One region of the Streptomyces kanasensis genome, then DNA from elsewhere that is predicted to be linked to it. Evidence: riboswitches for the same ligand, from Rfam matches in the RefSeq annotation. Region 1 holds a riboswitch; the other holds the start of a gene.
What was found. Region 1 has a riboswitch for cobalamin ahead of ACF053_RS02480 (ABC transporter substrate-binding protein). Riboswitches for the same ligand answer to the same signal wherever they lie in the genome.
Positions count from the first base shown of each region.

Region 2: another riboswitch for cobalamin. It lies ahead of cobN (cobaltochelatase subunit CobN); the one in region 1 lies ahead of ACF053_RS02480 (ABC transporter substrate-binding protein).

Region 1 covers NZ_JBIBSF010000001.1:569,395-574,202, reverse strand. Annotated here, with positions in the region: gene ACF053_RS02500 (hypothetical protein) at 1-102, opposite strand, end outside; gene ACF053_RS02495 (aminotransferase class IV family protein) at 356-1,168, opposite strand; gene ACF053_RS02490 (MerR family transcriptional regulator) at 1,328-1,678, shown strand; gene ACF053_RS02485 (cupin domain-containing protein) at 1,744-2,115, shown strand; cobalamin riboswitch at 2,515-2,710, shown strand; gene ACF053_RS02480 (ABC transporter substrate-binding protein) at 2,745-3,779, shown strand; gene ACF053_RS02475 (FecCD family ABC transporter permease) at 3,776-4,789, shown strand; gene ACF053_RS02470 (ABC transporter ATP-binding protein) at 4,786-4,808, shown strand, end outside.
Region 2 covers NZ_JBIBSF010000003.1:308,476-313,283, reverse strand. Annotated here, with positions in the region: gene ACF053_RS10225 (precorrin-2 C(20)-methyltransferase) at 1-1,211, opposite strand, end outside; gene ACF053_RS10220 (precorrin-8X methylmutase) at 1,208-1,843, opposite strand; gene ACF053_RS10215 (cobalamin biosynthesis protein CobG) at 1,893-3,326, opposite strand; cobalamin riboswitch at 3,349-3,481, shown strand; gene cobN (cobaltochelatase subunit CobN) at 3,518-4,808, shown strand, end outside.

The DNA.
Region 1 (4,808 bases):
GTCGGCCTGGACCGGGACCACCGGTCCGAGCATGAGCCCGCCGCCCATGGCCAGGACGGCCGCGACCCGCCGTCCACCGACCCGCATACTGCTGCCTGTCACCTGGGGAACTCCTCTCCGGACGCCGCCCGCACGGCGGCTGGTCAGTCGGTGAGGCTCCCACCCGCGGCCCGCCGGCGTCCGCGTTTCCGCACCGCCGTCGCCCGGATGGATGTACGGACGTCGGTACGGGCCCTGCCGCGCGCTCCTCGTGCGCGCCAGTGCCGCCCCGGCGCACGCGCCGGGGCGCGGTGCGCGCGCCCCGGGCTGCCCGAACGGGCGCCGCACGGGTGGCGACCGCTCGGATGACGGACCGTCAGGGAGCGGTGGGTGGTTCGGACGCGTACGCGCGGTGGAGGAGGTCCACGAAGGACGGGGCCGCCGGCAGTTCCACGGCGCCGATCCGGTGGACCGGGACGCCCGGCGTCCACGAGTTCATGACGACGGCCCCGGCCAGCGCGGGCAGGTCGGCGGCGGTGACCTCCTGCCGGCGCTGCGGGACGCCGAGCCGACGCAGGGCGCGCCGCAGCACGCCCATCGTCGTGCCGTGCAGCATGTCGGCCACGGGCCACACCACCGACGTGCCGTCCCAGAACGCCAGGTTCCAGATCGTCGCCTCGCTGAGCCGGCCCCGCCGGTCGAGGAAGAGGGCGTCGTCGAAGCCCTGTGCGGCGGCCCGGCGGAGCAGGTGCGTCTTGGCCGGTTCGCCCACGTGCTTGACCGTCGGCAGGAAGCGCTCGTGCGTCACCGGCACCAGCGACAGCGGGCCGGCGGGTCCGTGTGCCGGCGGCCCGGTACGGACCAGCAGCGCGGGCGTCTCGTCCGGGTCGGCGACGGTGAACTCGCCCGCGGGGGAGTGGACCGTGGCGGTCAGCGAGACGTCCGCGGGCCCCGCCTCCAGGGCGGTCCGCAGGTGGGACCGGACCGTCGCGTCGGGCAGCGCCCTGCCGAACAGCTCCAGGGAAGCCGACCGCAGCCGTTCCAGATGGAGGTCGAGGCCGCGGATCCGACCGCCGCGCACCTGGGCGGCGGTGAAGTGCGCGTACCCGGCGAAGGCGAGCGGCGCCAGCTCCGCGGCGGTCGAGGCGCGGCCGTCGCGGTGCACGGCGAACGCCGTCGTGGACGTCATGGATCACTCCTGGTCTGTGAGGGGTGTGAGGGGTGTGAGGGGTGGGGGAGAGGGGGCGGTGGGGGCAGGGGTGCGGGACCGGCGGTGGAATTCCCGCGGCCCGAGCCGACGTTAGGGCTTCACACTGGTGCGAAGGTCAAGGCGGGGAAGGCAGGGGCCATGCTGATCGGGGAGCTGTCCCGGCGGACCGGAGTGGGCACGCGGCTGTTGCGCTACTACGAGGCGCAGGGGCTGCTCACCTCGGTCCGGCGCGGCAACGGGTACCGCGACTACGACGAGGACGCCGTGCCCACCGTCCGGCAGGTGCGCGCGCTGCTCGCCGCCGGGCTCTCCACGGAGGTGATCCGCACGGTCCTGCCCTGCGCCCGGGGTGAGGGGCCGGGTCTGGGCTTCGACTGGTGCGCCGGGATCCGGGACGTCCTGCACGGCGAGCTGGCGGCCGCGGACGCACGCATCGACGCCCTCCGCCGCAGCCGCGGCACGCTCGCCGGCTACCTGGAGCACCCCTGACGCACCGCGCGGCGTAGCCTGGAGGAGTACTCGGGGACCGATCCTCTCCCGGGGAGGCGGACGACATGACAGCCATCGTCAGCAGGAACTTCGACGCCGCCGATGAGACCCGTCCCTTCGAGGACGGCAAGGGCAGGCTGGACCTGATCACCACCGGGCAGGGACCCGTCGGACGCGCCGTCTTCGAACCCGGCTGGCGGTGGACCGAGCACGTCAGGCCGCTCGCCGGTACCGACAGCTGCCAGGCGTCGCACACCGGCTACGTGGTCAGCGGCCGGATGCGGATCGTCATGGACGGCGGCGGTGAGAGCGCCGAGGTGGGGCCCGGCGACTTCTTCACGGTCGAGCCCGGCCACGACGCCTGGGTGCTGGGGGACGAACCCTGCGTCGCCCTGGACTGGACGGGCTTCGGCGACTACGCCCGGTCCGCCGACTGACCTCCCACCCGCCGGCGCCCACCCGCTGGCACCCACCCGTCGGTGTCCGGCCCGATGGCACCTACCCGTCGGTGTCCGGCCCGATGGCACCTGTCTGCCGCCGTCCGGCCCACTGGACCCGTCTGCCGCCGTCCGGCCCGCTGGCACCTGCCCGTCGGTGTCCGGCCCGCTGAGCGCACCCGCCCGCCGACGCCCGCCCGCCGACGCCCGCCCGCACCCGGATCCGATCCCGCCGTCGCCCGCCGTCGCCCGCCGACGCCCGCCCGCGGATCGCCCATCGTGCCCGCCCGCGCCGGCCCGCGCCCGCCCCCCGCCGGGTCGCGCCGGCGCACGTCGGCCGACGCCCGTCGGCACCCCCGGCCGCGGGCCGGCCCGGTCGGTCCCGCTCTGCGACCACCGTGTTACCTTGCCGTGGCCAGTCGAACTCAGTACCTGCGGTACCTGGGTCAGGGAATCCGGTGTGAATCCGGAACTGACGCGCAGCGGTGAGGGTGACGGGCGCGGCAGCACGAGCCACTGGGCACCGACCGGCCCGGGAAGGCGCCGCGTCCGGTCGACCCCGAGTCCGAAGACCTGCTGGCGCCCGTTACGGACGGCCCCGCGCATGGGCCACGAACCGAGGACGCCCCGTGCCCCTGCCACGCCAGCACCGCCTGCCCGCCGCCCTGCTCTGCGGCGCCCTGCTGCTCACCGGATGCGCCGGCGGCGCATCCGGCCCGTCCGCGTCCGCCTCCGGCGCGGCGGCCCGCTCCCTCGACAACTGCGGGCGTCAGGTGGAGGTCCACGGCGGCGGTCCCCGCCGGGCCGTGTCCCTGAACCAGGGCACCACCGAGACGCTGCTCTCCCTCGGCCTGGCCGACCGCATGGCCGGCACCGCCACCTGGACCGACCCGGTGATGAAGGGGCTGGAGAAGGAGAACGCCCGCGTCCGGCGGCTGGCGGAGAACAACCCCTCGTTCGAGCGGGTCCTCGACACCGAACCGGACTTCGTCGCCGCCTCCTTCGCCTCCACCCTCGGCACCGGCGGCGTCGCGACCCGCGACCAGTTCGAGAAGCTGGGCGTTCCGACGTACCTCTCCCCGGCGGACTGCGCGGGCAAGGACAACTCCGGCGGCGGTGACGGCGTGCGGACCGCGCCGCTCACCATGGAGACCATCCACCGGGAGGTGCGCGACCTCGCCCGCGTCTTCGGCGTCGAGGAACGCGGCGAGCAGCTCGTCGAGCGGCTCGACGCCCGCACCGCCGCGGCGAAGAAGGGCCTCGACGAGTCGGACGTCACCCTCATGTACTGGTTCGCCAACGCCGAGTCCCCGTACATGGCGGGCTGCTGCGGCGCGCCCGGCATCATCACCCGCACGCTCGGCGCGAAGAACGTCCTCGACGACACCACCGAGGAGTGGCCGCAGGTCAGTTGGGAGACCGTGGCCGACCGGGACCCCGACGTGCTCGTCATCGGCGACCTCACCCGCCGGTCGCAGACCGCGGAGAGCGCGAGCAAGAAGATCGCGTTCCTGGAGTCGAACCCGGTCACCAGGAACATGGAGGCCGTCAAGCACAAGCGGTACGTGCTGCTCAGCGGCCAGGCCATGAACCCGACGATCCGCACCGTGGAGGGGATCGAGCAGGTCGCCGCCGCGATCCGCCGGTTCGGGTTGTCCCGGTGACCGCCGCCCTGCTGCGCTCGGCGGCGGGGCTCGCGGTGCTCGCCGTCTCCGTCGCCCTCACCATCACCGTCGGCCCCGCCGACCTCGGCGTCGCCGACGTGTGGTCCGTCGTCGCCTCGCACCTCGGCGGCGCCCCCTCCGGGCTGTCCCCGATCCGCGACGGCATCGTGTGGAACCTGCGGCTGCCCCGCACCCTGCTGGCCGCCGTGTGCGGGGCCGGGCTCGCCGTGTGCGGCGCCGTCATGCAGTCGCTGCTGCGCAACCCGCTCGCCGACCCCTTCGTCCTCGGCGTCTCCTCCGGCGCCTCCACCGGCGCCGTGCTCGTCGTGGTCCTCGGCGCGGGTGGCGGCGCGCTGTCGCTCTCCGCGGGTGCCTTCGCCGGCGCGGTCTGCTCCTTCGCCCTGATGTTGCTGCTGAGCCACGTCCTGGGCGGCACCACCGACCGGGTCGTCCTCTCCGGTGTCGCCGCGATGCAGCTCTTCTCCGCGCTGACCTCCTTCGTCGTCGTCACCTCCGCCGACGCGGAGACCACCCGCGGCGTGCTGTTCTGGCTGCTCGGCTCGCTCGGCGGCGCCGGCTGGGACGACGTGTGGCTGTGCGCGGCCGTCCTCGCCGCGTGCCTCGCCGTCTGTCTGGCCCACGGCAGGACCCTCGACGCGTTCGCCTTCGGGCAGGACGCCGCGGCGTCCCTCGGCGTGCACGTCGGCCGCACCCGCCTCGTCCTGCTGTGCGCCACCGCGCTCCTCACCGCCGCCCTGGTCAGCGCGGCCGGCGCGATCGGCTTCGTCGGCCTGGTGCTGCCCCACGCCGCCCGGGCCATCGTCGGCCCCGGGCACGCCCGGCTGCTGCCCGCCACCGCCCTGGGCGGGGCCGTCTTCCTGGTGTGGATCGACACCCTCGCCCGTACCGTCCTCGAACCCCAGGAGGTGCCGGTGGGCGTCATGACGTCCCTGCTGGGCGTACCGGCCTTCGTCCTCGTGCTGTACCGGACCCGGAGGGCCGCCCGGTGACCCTCGCAGCCGACCGCGT
Region 2 (4,808 bases), on a different contig from region 1:
AGCACCAGGTCGGCGGCGGCCGCGGCGCGCAGCCGCTCCGCGATGACCTCCCACGGCTTGAGCCGGTCGGACAGGGACAGGGTGGCGTAGTCGTGGCCGAGCGGAGCGCCCGCCTTCGCCGCCGCCGCGTTGGCCGCGGTCACCCCGGGCAGGACGCGTACCGGCACGTCCGCGTACCCCTCCTGCGACGCGACCTCCAGGACGGCCGTCGCCATCGCGAAGACGCCCGGGTCGCCGCCCGACACCACCGCCACGCGGTGCCCGCGCCGCGCCAGGTCGAGGGCGAACTCGGCGCGCTCGGACTCGACCTTGTTGTCGGAGCCGTGGCGCCGCTGCCCGGCGCGCTCCGGCACCCGGTCCAGGTACGTCGTGTACCCCACCAGGTCGGTGGCCGAGGCCAGCGCGCCGCGGGTCTCGGGGGTCAGCCACAGCGGGCCGGCCGGGCCGGTGCCGACGACCACGACCTCGCCCCGCTCGGGTGCGGCCGGGCCGGTGTCGACGCGGGACGGCAGCACCGCGACGGAGAAGTACGGCACGGTCTCCGGGTCCACCTCGGCGAGCGGCGCCGTGCGCCGGCCCTCCATCGTGGCGCGCTCCACGTAGTGGGCGTCGGCCAGCCGGTCCGCGCGCTCCAGGGCGCGGCGCACCGTGGGGAACGTCCGGCCCAGCTTCATGACCACCGCCGAGTCGGTCGCCGCCAGGCGGGCCGTCAGCTCCTCCTCGGGCAGGGTGCCCGGGATGATGGTGAGCACCTCCTCGGCCTCCACCAGCGGCTTGCCGATCGTCGCCGCCGCGGCGCTGACGGAGGTGACGCCGGGCACGACCTCCGTCTCGTAGCGGTGCGCGAGGCGCTTGTGCATGTGCTGGTACGAGCCGTAGAAGAGCGGGTCGCCCTCCGCGAGCACCGCCACGGTCCGGCCCGCGTCGAGGTGGGCGGCGAGCCGGGCGGACGCCTCCTCGTAGAAGTCGTCGAGCGCGCCGCGGTAGCCGCCGGGGTGGTCCGTCGTCTCGACCGTGAGCGGGTACATCAGCCGCTCCTCGACGTGGTCCTCGCGGATGTGGCGCGCCGCGATGGAGCGGGCGATGGACCGGCCGTGCCGGGCGCAGTGGTACGCCACGACGTCCGCTTCCGCGATGACCTCGACCGCGCGGAGGGTCATCAGCGACGGATCGCCCGGGCCGAGCCCGACGCCGTACAGCTTGCCGCTCATTCGACCTCACTCGCGATCGCGTTGACCGCCGCGGCGGCCATGGCGCTGCCGCCGCGCCGGCCCCGTACGACGATGTGGTCCAGGTCGGACGCCGCCAGCGCGTCCTTCGACTCGGCCGCGCCGATGAAGCCGACGGGGATGCCGAGCACGGCGGCCGGGCGGGGCGCGCCCTCGCGGATCATCTCCAGGAGGCGGAACAGGGCGGTCGGCGCGTTGCCGATGGCGACGACCGAGCCGTCCAGGCGGTCGCGCCACAGCTCCAGCGCGGCCGCGCTGCGGGTCGTGCCCAGCTTCGCGGCCAGGTCCGGCACGGTCGGGTCGGAGAGGGTGCAGACGACGTCGTTGGCGGCGGGCAGCCGCTTGCGGGTGACGCCGCTGGCGACCATCTGCGCGTCGCACAGGATCGGCGCGCCGGCGCGCAGCGCGGCGCGGGCGCGGGAGACGACCTCGGGCGTGTAGGCCAGGTCGCGGACGAGGTCGACCATGCCGCAGGCGTGGATCATCCGCACGGCGACCTGGCTGACGTCGGCGGGCAGCCCCGCGAGATCCGCCTCGGCGCGGATCGTGGCAAAGGACTGGCGGTAGATCTCCGCGCCGTCCTTCTCGTAGTCGAACACTGTGCTCCCGCTCATCTCTGTGCCTGTGCCTGTGCGTGTGCGTGTGCGTGTGGTGCCTGGTGGGTCAGGTGCTGTGGGTGGTGTCTGTGGGGCTTGCGGCCGGGGCTGGTGGCCGGGCACCCGGGGCGGTCCGTACGGTGATCTCGTACGTACCGTCGCCGGTGGCGAGCGCGTCCACCCAGTCGCCCTGCGGATGGCCGCAGCGCCGGGCGCAGCCGGACCAGTGGACCGGCAGCCCGTGCTCCAGGGGTCGCGCGTCGGCCCGCACGTCGGCCAGGGCCTTGCCGCAACCGGGGCGCCCGGTGCAGGCGCTGACCGACAGCCAGGGCGAACCGGCCCGCACGAGGTACCCGCGTTCCTCCAGCGCCGCGAGGCGCTCGGCGGCCGCCGCCCGCCCGGGCAGCCCGGTGACGACGAAGCCGCGCCACGGCGTGACCCGCACCTCGCCGGCCGGACCCGGGTCCAGGGCGCGGAACTGTGCGGTGGTGACCCGCCCCAGCGGAGCCACGACCGCCACGGCTCCGCCCGCCCCGACGACCCCCGGCTCGGGCGCCACGTCCGTACCCGTACCCGTGCCCGTGCCCGTAGTCGCCGTTGCCGTCTCCGGCAGTGGCAGTGGCAGTGGCAGTGGCCACGCCGCCTCCGGCCGCGCCACCACGCCCGCGTCCGACAGGTGCCGGGTCACGGCGGTGTCGAGGCCGCAGTCCGCGGGCAGTTCGGCCACCCGCCAGGCACCCGTACCGGCCTCCCGGGCGACGGCGAGGAACGCCCGCGCCACGGCAAGCGCCGCCCGAGGCGCGTCCGCGCCCGCCACCCGCCACGCCCCGCCGACCGCCCGCTTTGCCGCGTCGCCCGCCGTCGTCCCGCCGACCGCCCGGTCCGCCGCGTCGCCCGCCACCGCCCCGCCGACCGCCCGGTCCGCCGCCGTCCCGCCGGCGCCCCCGACACGCACCACAGCGCGGCCGTCCGGCTCTGCGAGCAACGTCACATCGGCGCCCAGACCCGCCACGTCACCGCGCCCGTCGTCCACGGCGAACAGGAAGCGTCCCGAGAGGGCCGTGGTCCACGCCTGGGCGCACAGCAGCGCGTCCAGTTCGCGGGCCCACGCCTGCGCGTCCGCATACCCCCGCCCGTCGAGCCCGGCGAGCGGCGAGACGACCATGTTGCGGATCCGCTCGTGCGCTGCGGACGGCAGCAGCCCGGCCGCGTCCAGCAGCCCCGCCAGGGCCAGTCCGCAGTCGTCGGGCAGTCCGCGCAGATCGAGGTTGCCGCGCGAGGTGACGCCGAGGTGGCCGTCGCCCAACCGGTCGGCGGCGTCGGCCAGGGCCGTGATCTGACGGCTCGTCAGCACACCGACGGGGAGCCGCAGCCGGGCCAGTCCGCCGTCGTCCGCGCGGTGCAGCCGCAGCGCGCCGGGGCACGCGTCGCCGCGGTCGCGGACGCGTTCCGGTATGTGGGTTTCGCCCCCGTTCCGGGGCTTTGATGAGCTGGGCGGCATGGCGGCGAGCATACGCGCAGCCTCTACTATGCAGACGGCACAGGGTCCCAGGACCCTAGGGAGGAAGCCCGGTGCGAATCCGGCGCGGTCCCGCCACTGTGAGCGGGGCCCCGAGGGGCCCCGCGAGTCAGGAACTCCCGCCACCCACGACCACCCGGGGCGAGGACACCCCGAGGAAGGCCCGGCACGCCGTGATCCTGCTGCTGTCGCACTCCGACACCGACCTCCTGAGCGCCCGCGCGGCCGGTGGCCCGGTCGAGTACCGGTTCGCCAACCCCGCCCGCCTCCCCGCCGACGACCTGCCCGGCCTCCTCGACGGCGCCGACCTCGTCGTCGTGCGCCTCCTCGGCGGCATCCGCGCCTGGGAGGAGGGCCTGCAGACCCTCCGCGAGTCCGGCAAGCCGCTCGTCGTCCTCACCGGCGAACAGGCCCCCGACGCGCAGCTGATGGAGACCTCCACCGTCCCGATCGGCATCGCGGCCGAGGCGCACGCCTACCTCGCCCACGGCGGCCCGGACAACCTCGAACAGCTCGCCCGCTTCCTCTCCGACACCGTCCTGCTCACCGGCCACGGCTTCGAGCCCCCGGCCGCCGCTCCCACCTGGGGCCCGCTGGAGCGGACCGCGCGCGGCACCACCGGCCCCACGGTCGCCGTGCTGTACTACCGCGCCCACCACATGAGCGGGAACACCGCCTTCGTCGGCGCCCTCTGCGACGCCATCGAGGACGCGGGCGGCCAGGCCCTCCCCCTGTACGTGGCGTCCCTGCGCGCCCCCGAGCCGGAGCTCCTGGAGAGCCTGCGGACGGCCGACGCGGTCGTCACCACCGTCCTCGCCGCCGGCGGCACCAAGCCCGCCGAGGCGCAGGCGGGCGGCGACGACGAGTCGTGGGACGCGGGCGCGCTCGCCGCCCTCGACGTGCCGATCCTCCAGGCCCTGTGCCTGACCGGTTCGCGCGCCGCCTGGGAGGAGAACGACGAGGGCCTCTCGCCGCTCGACGCCGCCAGCCAGGTCGCGGTGCCGGAGTTCGACGGCCGGCTCATCACCGTGCCGTTCTCGTTCAAGGAGATCGACGCCGACGGCCTGCCCGCGTACGTCGCCGACGCCGAGCGCGCCGCGCGCGTCGCCGGGATCGCCGTGCGCCACGCGCGCCTCCGCCACATCCCGAACGCCGAGAAGCGCCTCGCGCTGGTCCTCTCCGCGTACCCCACCAAGCACTCCCGCATCGGCAACGCCGTGGGCCTCGACACCCCCGCCTCCGCCGTCGCGCTGCTGCGCCGGCTGCGGGAGGAGGGGTACGACTTCGGCGACGAGGACGTCCCGGGCCTCGCCTCCGGTGACGGCGACGAGCTGATCTACGCCCTCATCGAGGCCGGCGGCCACGACCAGGAGTGGCTGACCGAGGAGCAGCTGGCCAGGAACCCGGTCCGCATCCCGGCCGCCGACTACAAGCGCTGGTACGGCACGCTCCCCGAGGAGCTGC